Regions from separate parts of the Fusobacterium massiliense genome, predicted to be linked through region 1. Evidence: riboswitches for the same ligand, from Rfam matches in the RefSeq annotation. Region 1 holds a riboswitch; each other region holds the start of a gene.

Region 1 (3,290 bases):
GCTATGGTTGCAGCACCAGGAGCACCGGGTGGAGCGGTTATGAGTGCATTGCCTTTCTTATTCCTAATAGGTATAAATGCAGATGGACCTCTAGGTTCACTTCTAATAGCTTTATATATAACTCAAGATAGTTTTGGAACTGCTATAAATGTTTCTGGAGATAATGCAATAGCAATTTATGTTGATGAGTTTTATAAGAGGTATATTAAAAAAAATAAAACAGCATAGTAAAAATATAGGTTATTAAGGTTGGTTTGATATAAAAAATGGGACTGTGTATTGCAGTTCCATTTTTTATTTATAAGGAAAGTATAAAATTAAATAATAAAAGTTAGTCTCTGACGTCCGTATTAGTTCGAAGAGTCCGTGTTTATTGAAATTGTAAAAGTTATACAGATATCAAGATATTTTATCTGTTATAATTTTTTATAGCTTCTAAATACTCATTTTTTATGTCTTCTCTTAGAGATAAAGGTTCTAAAATTTCAACTTCTTTTAAAAAACCAGCAAAATAAATTTTAGCTTGCTCTTTTGAAGCTTCAAAAGAATAAATAGTTCCTTCTTTTTTAATGAGTTTAGGTCTATATTCTGTAAAGGTTTTTAGTAGGCTATCTCCAATAGAAGTTAGTTTAACTTTTATTATTTCAGTGTTAGCAGAGAAAGGATCATATTTCTTTCTTAAATTTTCAATTAGTTTTTTATCTCTCTTTTTAATTTTATCAGGTAGAATGGAGATTACTTCAGTTTCTTTTAGCTTATAATTTTGATAAGAACTTAGATTATCAACATAGCAAAATAGAAAATTTTCATTTCCGTTAGCTTCTCTACGTATAAAAATAGGTTCAACATCTAAAATTTTAGAAAAATTTTTTATTTTTATTTTATTTTCAGATTTTATAGCATCTAAAATAGTTTTTAGTCTATCCTCGTAGATAAAAAGTTCTCTTTGATATTTAAATTTTGCACAATAAATTTCAAATAATTCTCTAAAGTATTCAGCTTCTATTTCAACACCATTGGTTTTTAAAATATCGTAGTATATTTCTTTATTACTAACATTCAAATCAAATTGAATAATTTTTTTATATGTTCTACCTTGAGATTGAAGAAGATTTTCTGTTTCAATTTTTTTATTAAATTTTAATTTTTCTAGGATATAGTTACAGAATTTATTGTTATTCATTCCATAATCTTCTTGATCGATTTTTATAATATCCCAAATATCTTCAGGAATAGTAACTCTAATCTTTTTCATTTGAACCTCCTAAAATTAAAATTGTATTTTGTCATTATACCTTATTAATCATAAGATTTCAATATACATATAAAGTAAAAAATATAAAAAAATTTTGACTTTTTTAATAAAAAATGATATTATTATGAGTAGAAAACCATCAAGAGAGATTGAGGGACAGGCCCAAAGATATCTCAGCAACCTGCATAAGTGTGGTGCTAATTCCTGTTTAGATGGAAGAAGAGATAATGTATTTTAATTCTCTATCTTTCAAGATAGAGATTTTTTTGTTATTACATAGGAAAGTATAAATTTAATAATTAATAGTCTCTGATATTCGTATTAGTTTGAAGAGCCTGTGTTTTCTAAGCTCGTAGAATTCATACAGCTGTCAAGAGATGTTGTTTACTTGTATAAAAAGTTAGGAGGATATATGAAAAAATTTACATATTTTACATCTGAATTTGTTTCACCTGGTCACCCAGATAAAGTATCTGATCAAATATCAGATGCAATATTAGATGCTTGTTTAAAAGATGACCCAAATTCAAGAGTTGCTTGTGAAGTTTTTTGTACAACAGGACAAGTAATAGTAGGAGGGGAAATTACAACAAGTACATACATAGATGTTCAAGATATAGTTAGAAATAAAATTAGAGAAATAGGATATAGAACAGGAATGGGTTTTGATGCAGATTGTGGAGTTTTAAATAGTATCCATTCACAATCACCAGATATTGCTATGGGAGTTGACATTGGAGGAGCTGGAGACCAAGGAATTATGTTTGGAGGAGCAGTAAGAGAAACTGAAGAGCTTATGCCTTTAGCTTTAGTTCTTTCAAGAGAAATTTTAGTAAGATTAACTAAAATGATGAGAGATGGGGAAATTAAATGGGCTAGACCGGATCAAAAATCTCAAGTAACTTTAGCATATGATGAAAATGGAAAAGTTGATCATGTAGACTCTATAGTGGTTTCTGTACAACATGATGAAAATGTTAGTAATGTTGAAATAAAAGAAACAGTTATTGAAAAAGTTGTAAAACCAGTTTTAGAAAAATATAATTTAAGTTCTGAAAATATAAAATACTATATTAACCCAACAGGAAGATTTGTTATAGGTGGACCTCATGGAGATACTGGTCTTACAGGAAGAAAAATTATAGTTGATACTTATGGTGGATATTTTAGACATGGTGGAGGAGCTTTTTCAGGAAAAGATCCATCTAAAGTAGATAGATCAGCAGCTTATGCTGCCAGATGGGTTGCAAAAAATATAGTTGCAGCTGGTCTTGCAGATAAGTGTGAGTTACAACTTTCTTATGCAATAGGAGTTGCTCATCCGGTGTCAATAAAAGTTGAAACATTTGGGACTTCAACTGTTTCGGAAGATGTAATTTCAGAAGCTGTTGCAAAAGTTTTTGATTTATCACCAAGAGGAATAGAAAAATCTTTAGAACTTAGAGAAAATAAATTTAAGTATCAAGATTTAGCAGCTTTTGGTCATATTGGAAGAACTGATATAGATATTCCTTGGGAAAGATTAAATAAAGTCGAAGAATTAAAAAAAATTGTAAGTAATAAATAGTTTTCAAAAAAATATATTAAAAATTATACTAAAATAAAAAATAGTGTTGATAAATTATTAAAAAGTTTTGAGACACTATTTTTTTATTTTATAGAAAAGAGATAAAATTAAATATCAAAAATTAGTCTCTTGACAGCCGTATAAGTCTCAATAAATACAGGTTCTTTGAACTAATACGGATATCATAGACTTTATTTATGTAAAAAATGGTTAATAATAGAAAGTATAAATTGTAAAAAAATTGATTTATTAGAATGAAAAGAATAGGTTTTGTAAATATAAAACTTGACATAAATAATATTGTATGATAATATAATTTCAAATGACCGAATGGTCAAAGTAAGAAAAATTTTTTATATACAAGAAAGCATAAAAAAACTAAAATTAATCCCTGATATCCGTATTGCTTGAAAGAGCTACTAAAAAAACATATGGCTATCAAGGGACTTTATTTATATAGAGGGGGAT
Region 2 (3,290 bases), on a different contig from region 1:
TGAACATTACCTAATGAAACTAAATTTAATTTTCTTTCTTCAACAAACTTATCTAAATAAGGTTTGTGTTGGAAGAAGTTAACATCAATTTCTTTATCTGATAATGCTAAGTTTGGAGTTACATAATCTGTAAATTCAACTATTTTTAAATCTACTCCTTCTTTCTTTAAATCAGCTTTCACTAAATTTAAAAGTTCTGCATGTGGAACTGGTGTTGCTCCAACTTTTAAAGTTCCAGCAAATGCTCCCACAGATAATAATAAAAATGCACCAATGTTTCCGAATAATTTTACAAATTTTTTAGACATATTTTTACCTCCTATTTTATTTTCCTAGTTTTTTCTGTCTTCTATGTACAATAAAATTACCAACTGATTGTATGATTTGAACAAGTATTATGATAATAATTATTGAATATACCATAATATCTAATTTAAATCTTAAATATCCAAATCTTATAGCTAAGTCTCCAAGTCCTCCTGCTCCTATAGTTCCTGCCATAGCTGAATAACCTATTAAGCTAATTATTGTAACTGTTATTCCATGAATAAGAGTAGGATAACATTCTGGAAGCATAACTTTAAATATTATTGTTTTATTATTTGCTCCCATACTTTGACTTGCTTCTACAAGACCTGGATCAACTTCTAATAATGCCCCTTCAACAATTCTAGCAACAAATGGAGCTGCTCCAATAGATAGTGGCACTATTGCTGCTGTAGATCCGATAGTTGTTCCCACTACAAATCTTGATAAAGGAAATAACAATATCATCAAGATAATAAATGGAAAAGATCTTAAAGCATTTATTACAACTTCTAAAATTGCATTAAATTTTTTCATTTCATAAATATTTCCAGGTTTAGTTACCAAAAGTAAAACTCCTAAAGGAAACCCTAATATCAATGAAAATAATGTTGAAAATAAAACCATATACAATGTTTCTACAGTAGATATAACCAACATACTTATTATTGGATTCTCTACATTTTCAAACAAGGGTTCAAGTATAGCACTAATCTCCATTATATATCACCTCTACTATTGTATCCATATTTCTCATAAGCTCTATAGCTTTTTCTTGTGCCTCTAGTTCTCCATTTAACTCAAGATATAAATGTCCTATATTCATTGTTGAAAGCTTATCTATAGAGCCTCCTAAAATACTTACATCTATTCCGCATTCTTTTATAACTTTAGAAATTATAGGTTCATTTGCTGTACTTCCAATAAATTTAACTTTAACTATATTTCTACCCTTATTATGCATATAATTAATTTCTGTATCTGATTGTTGATGTACATATGAAATTAATTCTTTAGCTACATCTGTTTTTGGCTCAGTAAATATATGATGAACATTACCTTCTTCAATAATCCTTCCATCTGACATTATAGCTACCTTATTACAAACTTCCTTAACAACTTCCATTTGATGTGTTATCATAAGCACTGTTAAAGAAAATTTTTGTTGTATTTCTTTTATAAGCTCCAATATAGATTTTGTTGTCTTTGGATCTAATGCTGAAGTTGCTTCATCAGATAATAGTATATCTGGATTATTTGCCAAAGCTCTTGCTATGGAAACTCTTTGTTTTTGTCCTCCACTTAATTGACTAGGATAGTATTTTGCCTTATCACTCAAACCAACAATTTCTAATAACTCTGCTACTCTACTTTTTATTTCTTTTTTATTCCAATTAGCAATTTCAAGAGAAAAAGCTACATTTTCTTCAACTGTTCTTGAAGATAAAAGGTTGAAATGTTGAAATATCATTCCTATTTTTTTTCTTCTTTCTAAAAGTTGGCTTTTATTAAGGCTCAAAATATCTTGATCATTAATAATTATTTTTCCACTTGTAGGTTCTTCCAATCTGTTTATAAGTCTTATAAGAGAAGATTTACCAGCACCACTCAGACCGATTATTCCAAAAATATCTCCTTCTTTAACTTTTAAACTTACATCTTTAACAGCATGTAAGCCATTTGGATAGACCTTGTTCACATTTTCAAGTACTATCATTTTTCCTCCCTCTGCTATAAATTAAAGTCTCTTGACAGCCGTATGAGTTCTACGAGCTCAATGAACATAGGCTCTTCGAACTAATACGGACGTCAGAGACTAATTTTCTTTATTTAATTTTATACTTTCCTATAAATAAATAAATAAAAAATCCATACCCTTTTGAGAGTATGGATTGGTATTTAAAAATATATAGCCTCTCCATCTCTCTGGAATTAGCACCACACATAAAGTAGGTTGCTGAAACATCACAGGGCCAGTCCCTCAGTTTCTCTGGATGGTTATTCACACATCAATTTTGATTGTTTGTGTAAGTATATAATATTCTAGTTTTTTTGTCAATAATTTTTTTTAATTTTTTTTATTAGTTTTTATTATTCAAAAAATATTTCTAATGTTTTTTCATCATCTTTTTTTCCAAGATATGAACCTATAACAAATAATACAAAAGCAACTACTAAAGATGGAACTATATTATGAAGTCCAAAAACTTTTATCTTTGTTATTTCTAAAAATAAATAAGCTGGAATTCCTCCTAATATAGAAATTATAGCTCCTGTTGAGTTAGCTCTTTTCCAGTATAACCCAAATATCAAAGGAAGTAAAAATACTATTTCTTGTCCAGATAATGAAAATAAATTGATCCAAACAATTAAACTAAGTGGTTTAGCTGATAAAATAAATACTAAAATTCCTATTACTAATGATGTAATCATAGATATTTTCTTTATTTTCTTTTCACTTGCTGTTTTATCAAAATATCCTATATACATATCCTTGATTAAAGTTGAAGATGATAGTATAAGAACAGAATCAACTGATGACATTATTGCTGCTAAAGGACCTCCAATAAAAACTCCTGCTAATAATGGGTGTAAATTTTTTAGAGCTAATATTGGTATAATTTTATCTGCATCTGTTAAATCTGTTATAACTGCTCTTCCCATTACTCCAACCAAATGCATACCTAAAATTAATATTCCAACTAATGAAGTACCTATTATCATAGCATTATGCATTGCTTTACTATCTTTAAAAGCCATGCATCTAACGGTTGTAACTGGTAAACCTAAAATAGCTATACCTACTAGAACCCAAAATGACATTATAAAAGGTTTAGCTATATTTCCACCAGAATCAGGTCTTAATAAATTAGGGTCAATTTCTTTTATTTTTAGCATTATATTTTGCATACCATGTCCATTTTTTAAAATTACTATGAATAAAACTAATGTTGCTAAAAACATTACAACAGCTTGAATTGCAT
Region 3 (3,290 bases), on a different contig from region 1:
CCACTTTGAATAACCGCTTCTTTAGCGATTTCAGCAGATTTTTTAGCTAGTTCATATACTTTATCTTCTAAATGATAATCTTTAAGTGAAATAGCATTACAGTTAAAACTATTGGTTTCGATAATATCTGCTCCAGCTTCTATATATTTTTTATGAACTTCTAAAATAATATCTGGTCTTGTTTCATTTAAAATTTCATAACAACCTTTGGCACCATTAAAATCCTCTGCACTTAATTCATATTTTTGTAAAACAGTTCCCATTGCCCCATCTAATACCAATATTCTTTCCCTTAATTCTTTTTCAAATTCAAACATTATTTTCCTCATTTCTATTTCAATCAATTCTTCTATATTTTATTAAAAAATCTATTCACTAATGAACTATTTTCTAATTATTCCTGTTGCATCTATAATTTTTTTTGCAGTTTCTGGTTTATTCATTGTATAAATATGTATACCATTTATATCAGAAGCAACCAAGTCTATTATTTGTTCTATTGCATAAGCAAGTCCTGCTTCTTTAAGTGCAGCTGGATTATCTTCATATTTTTCTAAAATTTTTAAAAATTTCTTAGGTATAGTACAAGAACAAAGTGAAGTTATTTTCTTTATTTGTTTTGCATTTGTTACTGGCATAATTCCAGCTACTAAAGGCTTATCTATTTGTAATTTTTCTAGTTTATCTCTAAAGCTATAAAAAAATTCATTATCTAAGAAAATTTGTGAAATTAAAAAATCTACACCTGTATCAACTTTTTCTTTTAAATGAAACAAATCTAATAAATCATTAGTTTCTCTATGACCTTCAACATAATATGCTGCACCTATAGAGAATTTATCTCCCTTTTTTTCACGAATATATTTTATTAAATCTTTAGCATAATTAAAATCTCCAGGCTCTAAATCCCTATCAATTGGGTAATCCCCCCTTAAAGCTAAAATATTTTCTATATTATTTTTTTCTAACTCATTTAAAACTCTATCTATTTCTTCTTTTTTAGAACCTATACAAGTAAAATGAGCTAATGATTCAACATTGTTCTGACTTTTTATTCTCTCTGCTATTTCAACGGTTCTTCCTTTAGTATTTCCACCAGCTCCGTATGTAACACTTATAAAATCAGGATTTTCTAATGTTAATATATCTAAACAATTATAAACCTGATCTAATCCTACTTTATCATTTGGTGGAAAAACCTCAAACGATGTTGTTAAAACTTTATTCTTAAAAATATCTCCAATTTTCATAATTACCCCCAATCTAAAACTAAAAACAATATCTTATAACCCTAAATAAATAATTAAAAGCTCTTCAAACTAATACGGATGTCAGAAACTAAGTATCATTATTTATTTTCATACTTTTATATATAATAAAAAACCTAAGCCTTACGACTTAGGAAACTTTTAATTATTCCTCCATCGATCAGGCATTAGCACCACACTTTTGCAGGTTGCTGAGACTTCACTGGGCCTGTCCCTCCGTCTCTCTTTATGGTTTTTTTTATTAGGAAAAATAATACACTATTTTTTTTAATTTGTCAATTCTAAATTACAATAATTTTTTTATTTTAATTTAGAAAAATCTAAATCTTTTCCTATTGACAAAACATTAAATATATAATATTATTATTTTATAAAAATTAGCACTCTATTAATATAAGTGCTAATAAAAAGGAGGAAATTATGAATATCAGACCTTTAGGAGAAAGAGTGGTAATTAAAGCTATCAAAAAAGAAGAAAAAACAAAAAGTGGAATTATATTAGCTAGTAAGAATTTAAATTCAGATAACCAAATTTTTTATGCCGAAGTATTAGCAATAGGAAAAGGAGAAAGTTTAGCAGATATAAAAGTTGGGGCAACCGTTATATGTCCTAAAAATATTGGCTATGAAATAAAAGAAGATGATGAAAAATATATTATTATAAATGCAGAAGATATATTAGCTATTTCTGAATAATAAGGAGGAAAAATGTCAAAAATTATAAATTTTAATGATGAAGCTAGAAAAAAATTAGAAATAGGAGTTAATACTCTTGCTGATGCAGTAAAAGTTACATTAGGTCCAAGAGGAAGAAATGTTGTTTTAGAAAAAACTTATGGTGCTCCATTAATAACAAATGATGGAGTTACTATTGCAAAAGAAATTGAACTTGAAGATCCTTTTGAAAATATGGGTGCTGCTCTTGTAAAAGAAGTTGCAATAAAATCTAATGATGTTGCGGGAGATGGAACTACCACAGCTACCATTCTAGCACAAGCCATTGTAAAAGAGGGACTAAAAATGTTAAGTGCTGGAGCCAATCCAATATTCTTAAAAAAAGGAATTGAACTTGCAACTAGAGAAGCTATTGAAATTTTAAAACAAAAAGCAAAAAAAATAGAATCAAATGAAGAAATATCACAAGTTGCCTCTATTTCGGCTGGTGATGAAGAAATAGGAAAACTTATAGCACAAGCTATGGAAAAAGTTGGTGAAACTGGAGTTATTACAGTAGAAGAAGCAAAATCTTTAGAAACTACTTTAGAAGTTGTAGAAGGAATGCAATTTGATAAAGGATATGTATCTCCTTATATGGTAACAGATAGTGAAAGAATGACTGCTGAACTTGAGAATCCTTTTATACTTTTAACTGATAAAAAAGTTTCATCTATGAAAGAGTTACTACCATTACTGGAACAAACAGTGCAAATGTCTAGACCTGTTCTAATAATTGCAGATGATATAGAAGGAGAAGCTCTAACAACTTTAGTTATTAATAAATTGAGAGGAACTTTAAATGTTGTTGCAGTTAAAGCTCCAGCATTCGGTGATAGAAGAAAAGCTATCTTAGAAGATATTGCTATTTTAACTGGTGGAGAAGTTATTTCTGAAGAAAAAGGTATGAAACTGGAAGAAGCTAGTGTTGAACAATTAGGAAAAGCTAAAACAGTAAAAGTTACAAAAGATTTAACTGTTATAGTTGATGGTGCTGGACAACAAAATGAAATTTTAGCTAGAGCTAATTCTATTAAATCTCAAATAGAAGAAACTACATCTGAATACGATAAAGAAAAATTACAAGAAAGACTTGCTAAATTGGCTGGTGGAGTAGCTGTAATAAAAGTTGGGGCTGCTACTGAAGTTGAAATGAAAGAAAGAAAATTAAGAATAGAAGATGCTCTAAATGCAACAAGAGCAGCTGTTGAAGAAGGAATTGTTTCAGGTGGAGGAACTATACTTCTTGATATAATTGATTCAATGAAAGAATTTTCTGAAACAGGTGAAATTGCTATGGGAATTGAA

The links. Region 1 has a riboswitch for S-adenosylmethionine ahead of metK (methionine adenosyltransferase). Riboswitches for the same ligand answer to the same signal wherever they lie in the genome.
Region 2: linked by a shared signal. The riboswitch ahead of BQ2505_RS05620 (methionine ABC transporter ATP-binding protein) and the one ahead of metK (methionine adenosyltransferase) in region 1 are both predicted to bind S-adenosylmethionine.
Region 3: linked by a shared signal. The riboswitch ahead of metF (methylenetetrahydrofolate reductase [NAD(P)H]) and the one ahead of metK (methionine adenosyltransferase) in region 1 are both predicted to bind S-adenosylmethionine.

What each region holds. Positions count from the first base shown of each region.
Region 1 is NZ_LT608325.1:8,890-12,179, forward strand. Features, by position in the region: gene BQ2505_RS01190 (dicarboxylate/amino acid:cation symporter) at 1-228, shown strand, start outside; gene BQ2505_RS01195 (WYL domain-containing protein) at 410-1,255, opposite strand; SAM riboswitch class I at 1,389-1,486, shown strand; gene metK (methionine adenosyltransferase) at 1,668-2,822, shown strand.
Region 2 is NZ_LT608327.1:248,207-251,496, reverse strand. Features, by position in the region: gene BQ2505_RS05630 (MetQ/NlpA family ABC transporter substrate-binding protein) at 1-308, opposite strand, end outside; gene BQ2505_RS05625 (methionine ABC transporter permease) at 325-1,026, opposite strand; gene BQ2505_RS05620 (methionine ABC transporter ATP-binding protein) at 1,016-2,023, opposite strand; SAM riboswitch class I at 2,222-2,307, opposite strand; gene panF (sodium/pantothenate symporter) at 2,398-3,290, opposite strand, start outside.
Region 3 is NZ_LT608324.1:17,130-20,419, forward strand. Features, by position in the region: gene BQ2505_RS00105 (homocysteine S-methyltransferase family protein) at 1-317, opposite strand, end outside; gene metF (methylenetetrahydrofolate reductase [NAD(P)H]) at 384-1,250, opposite strand; SAM riboswitch class I at 1,419-1,503, opposite strand; gene BQ2505_RS00115 (co-chaperone GroES) at 1,689-1,964, shown strand; gene groL (chaperonin GroEL) at 1,977-3,290, shown strand, end outside.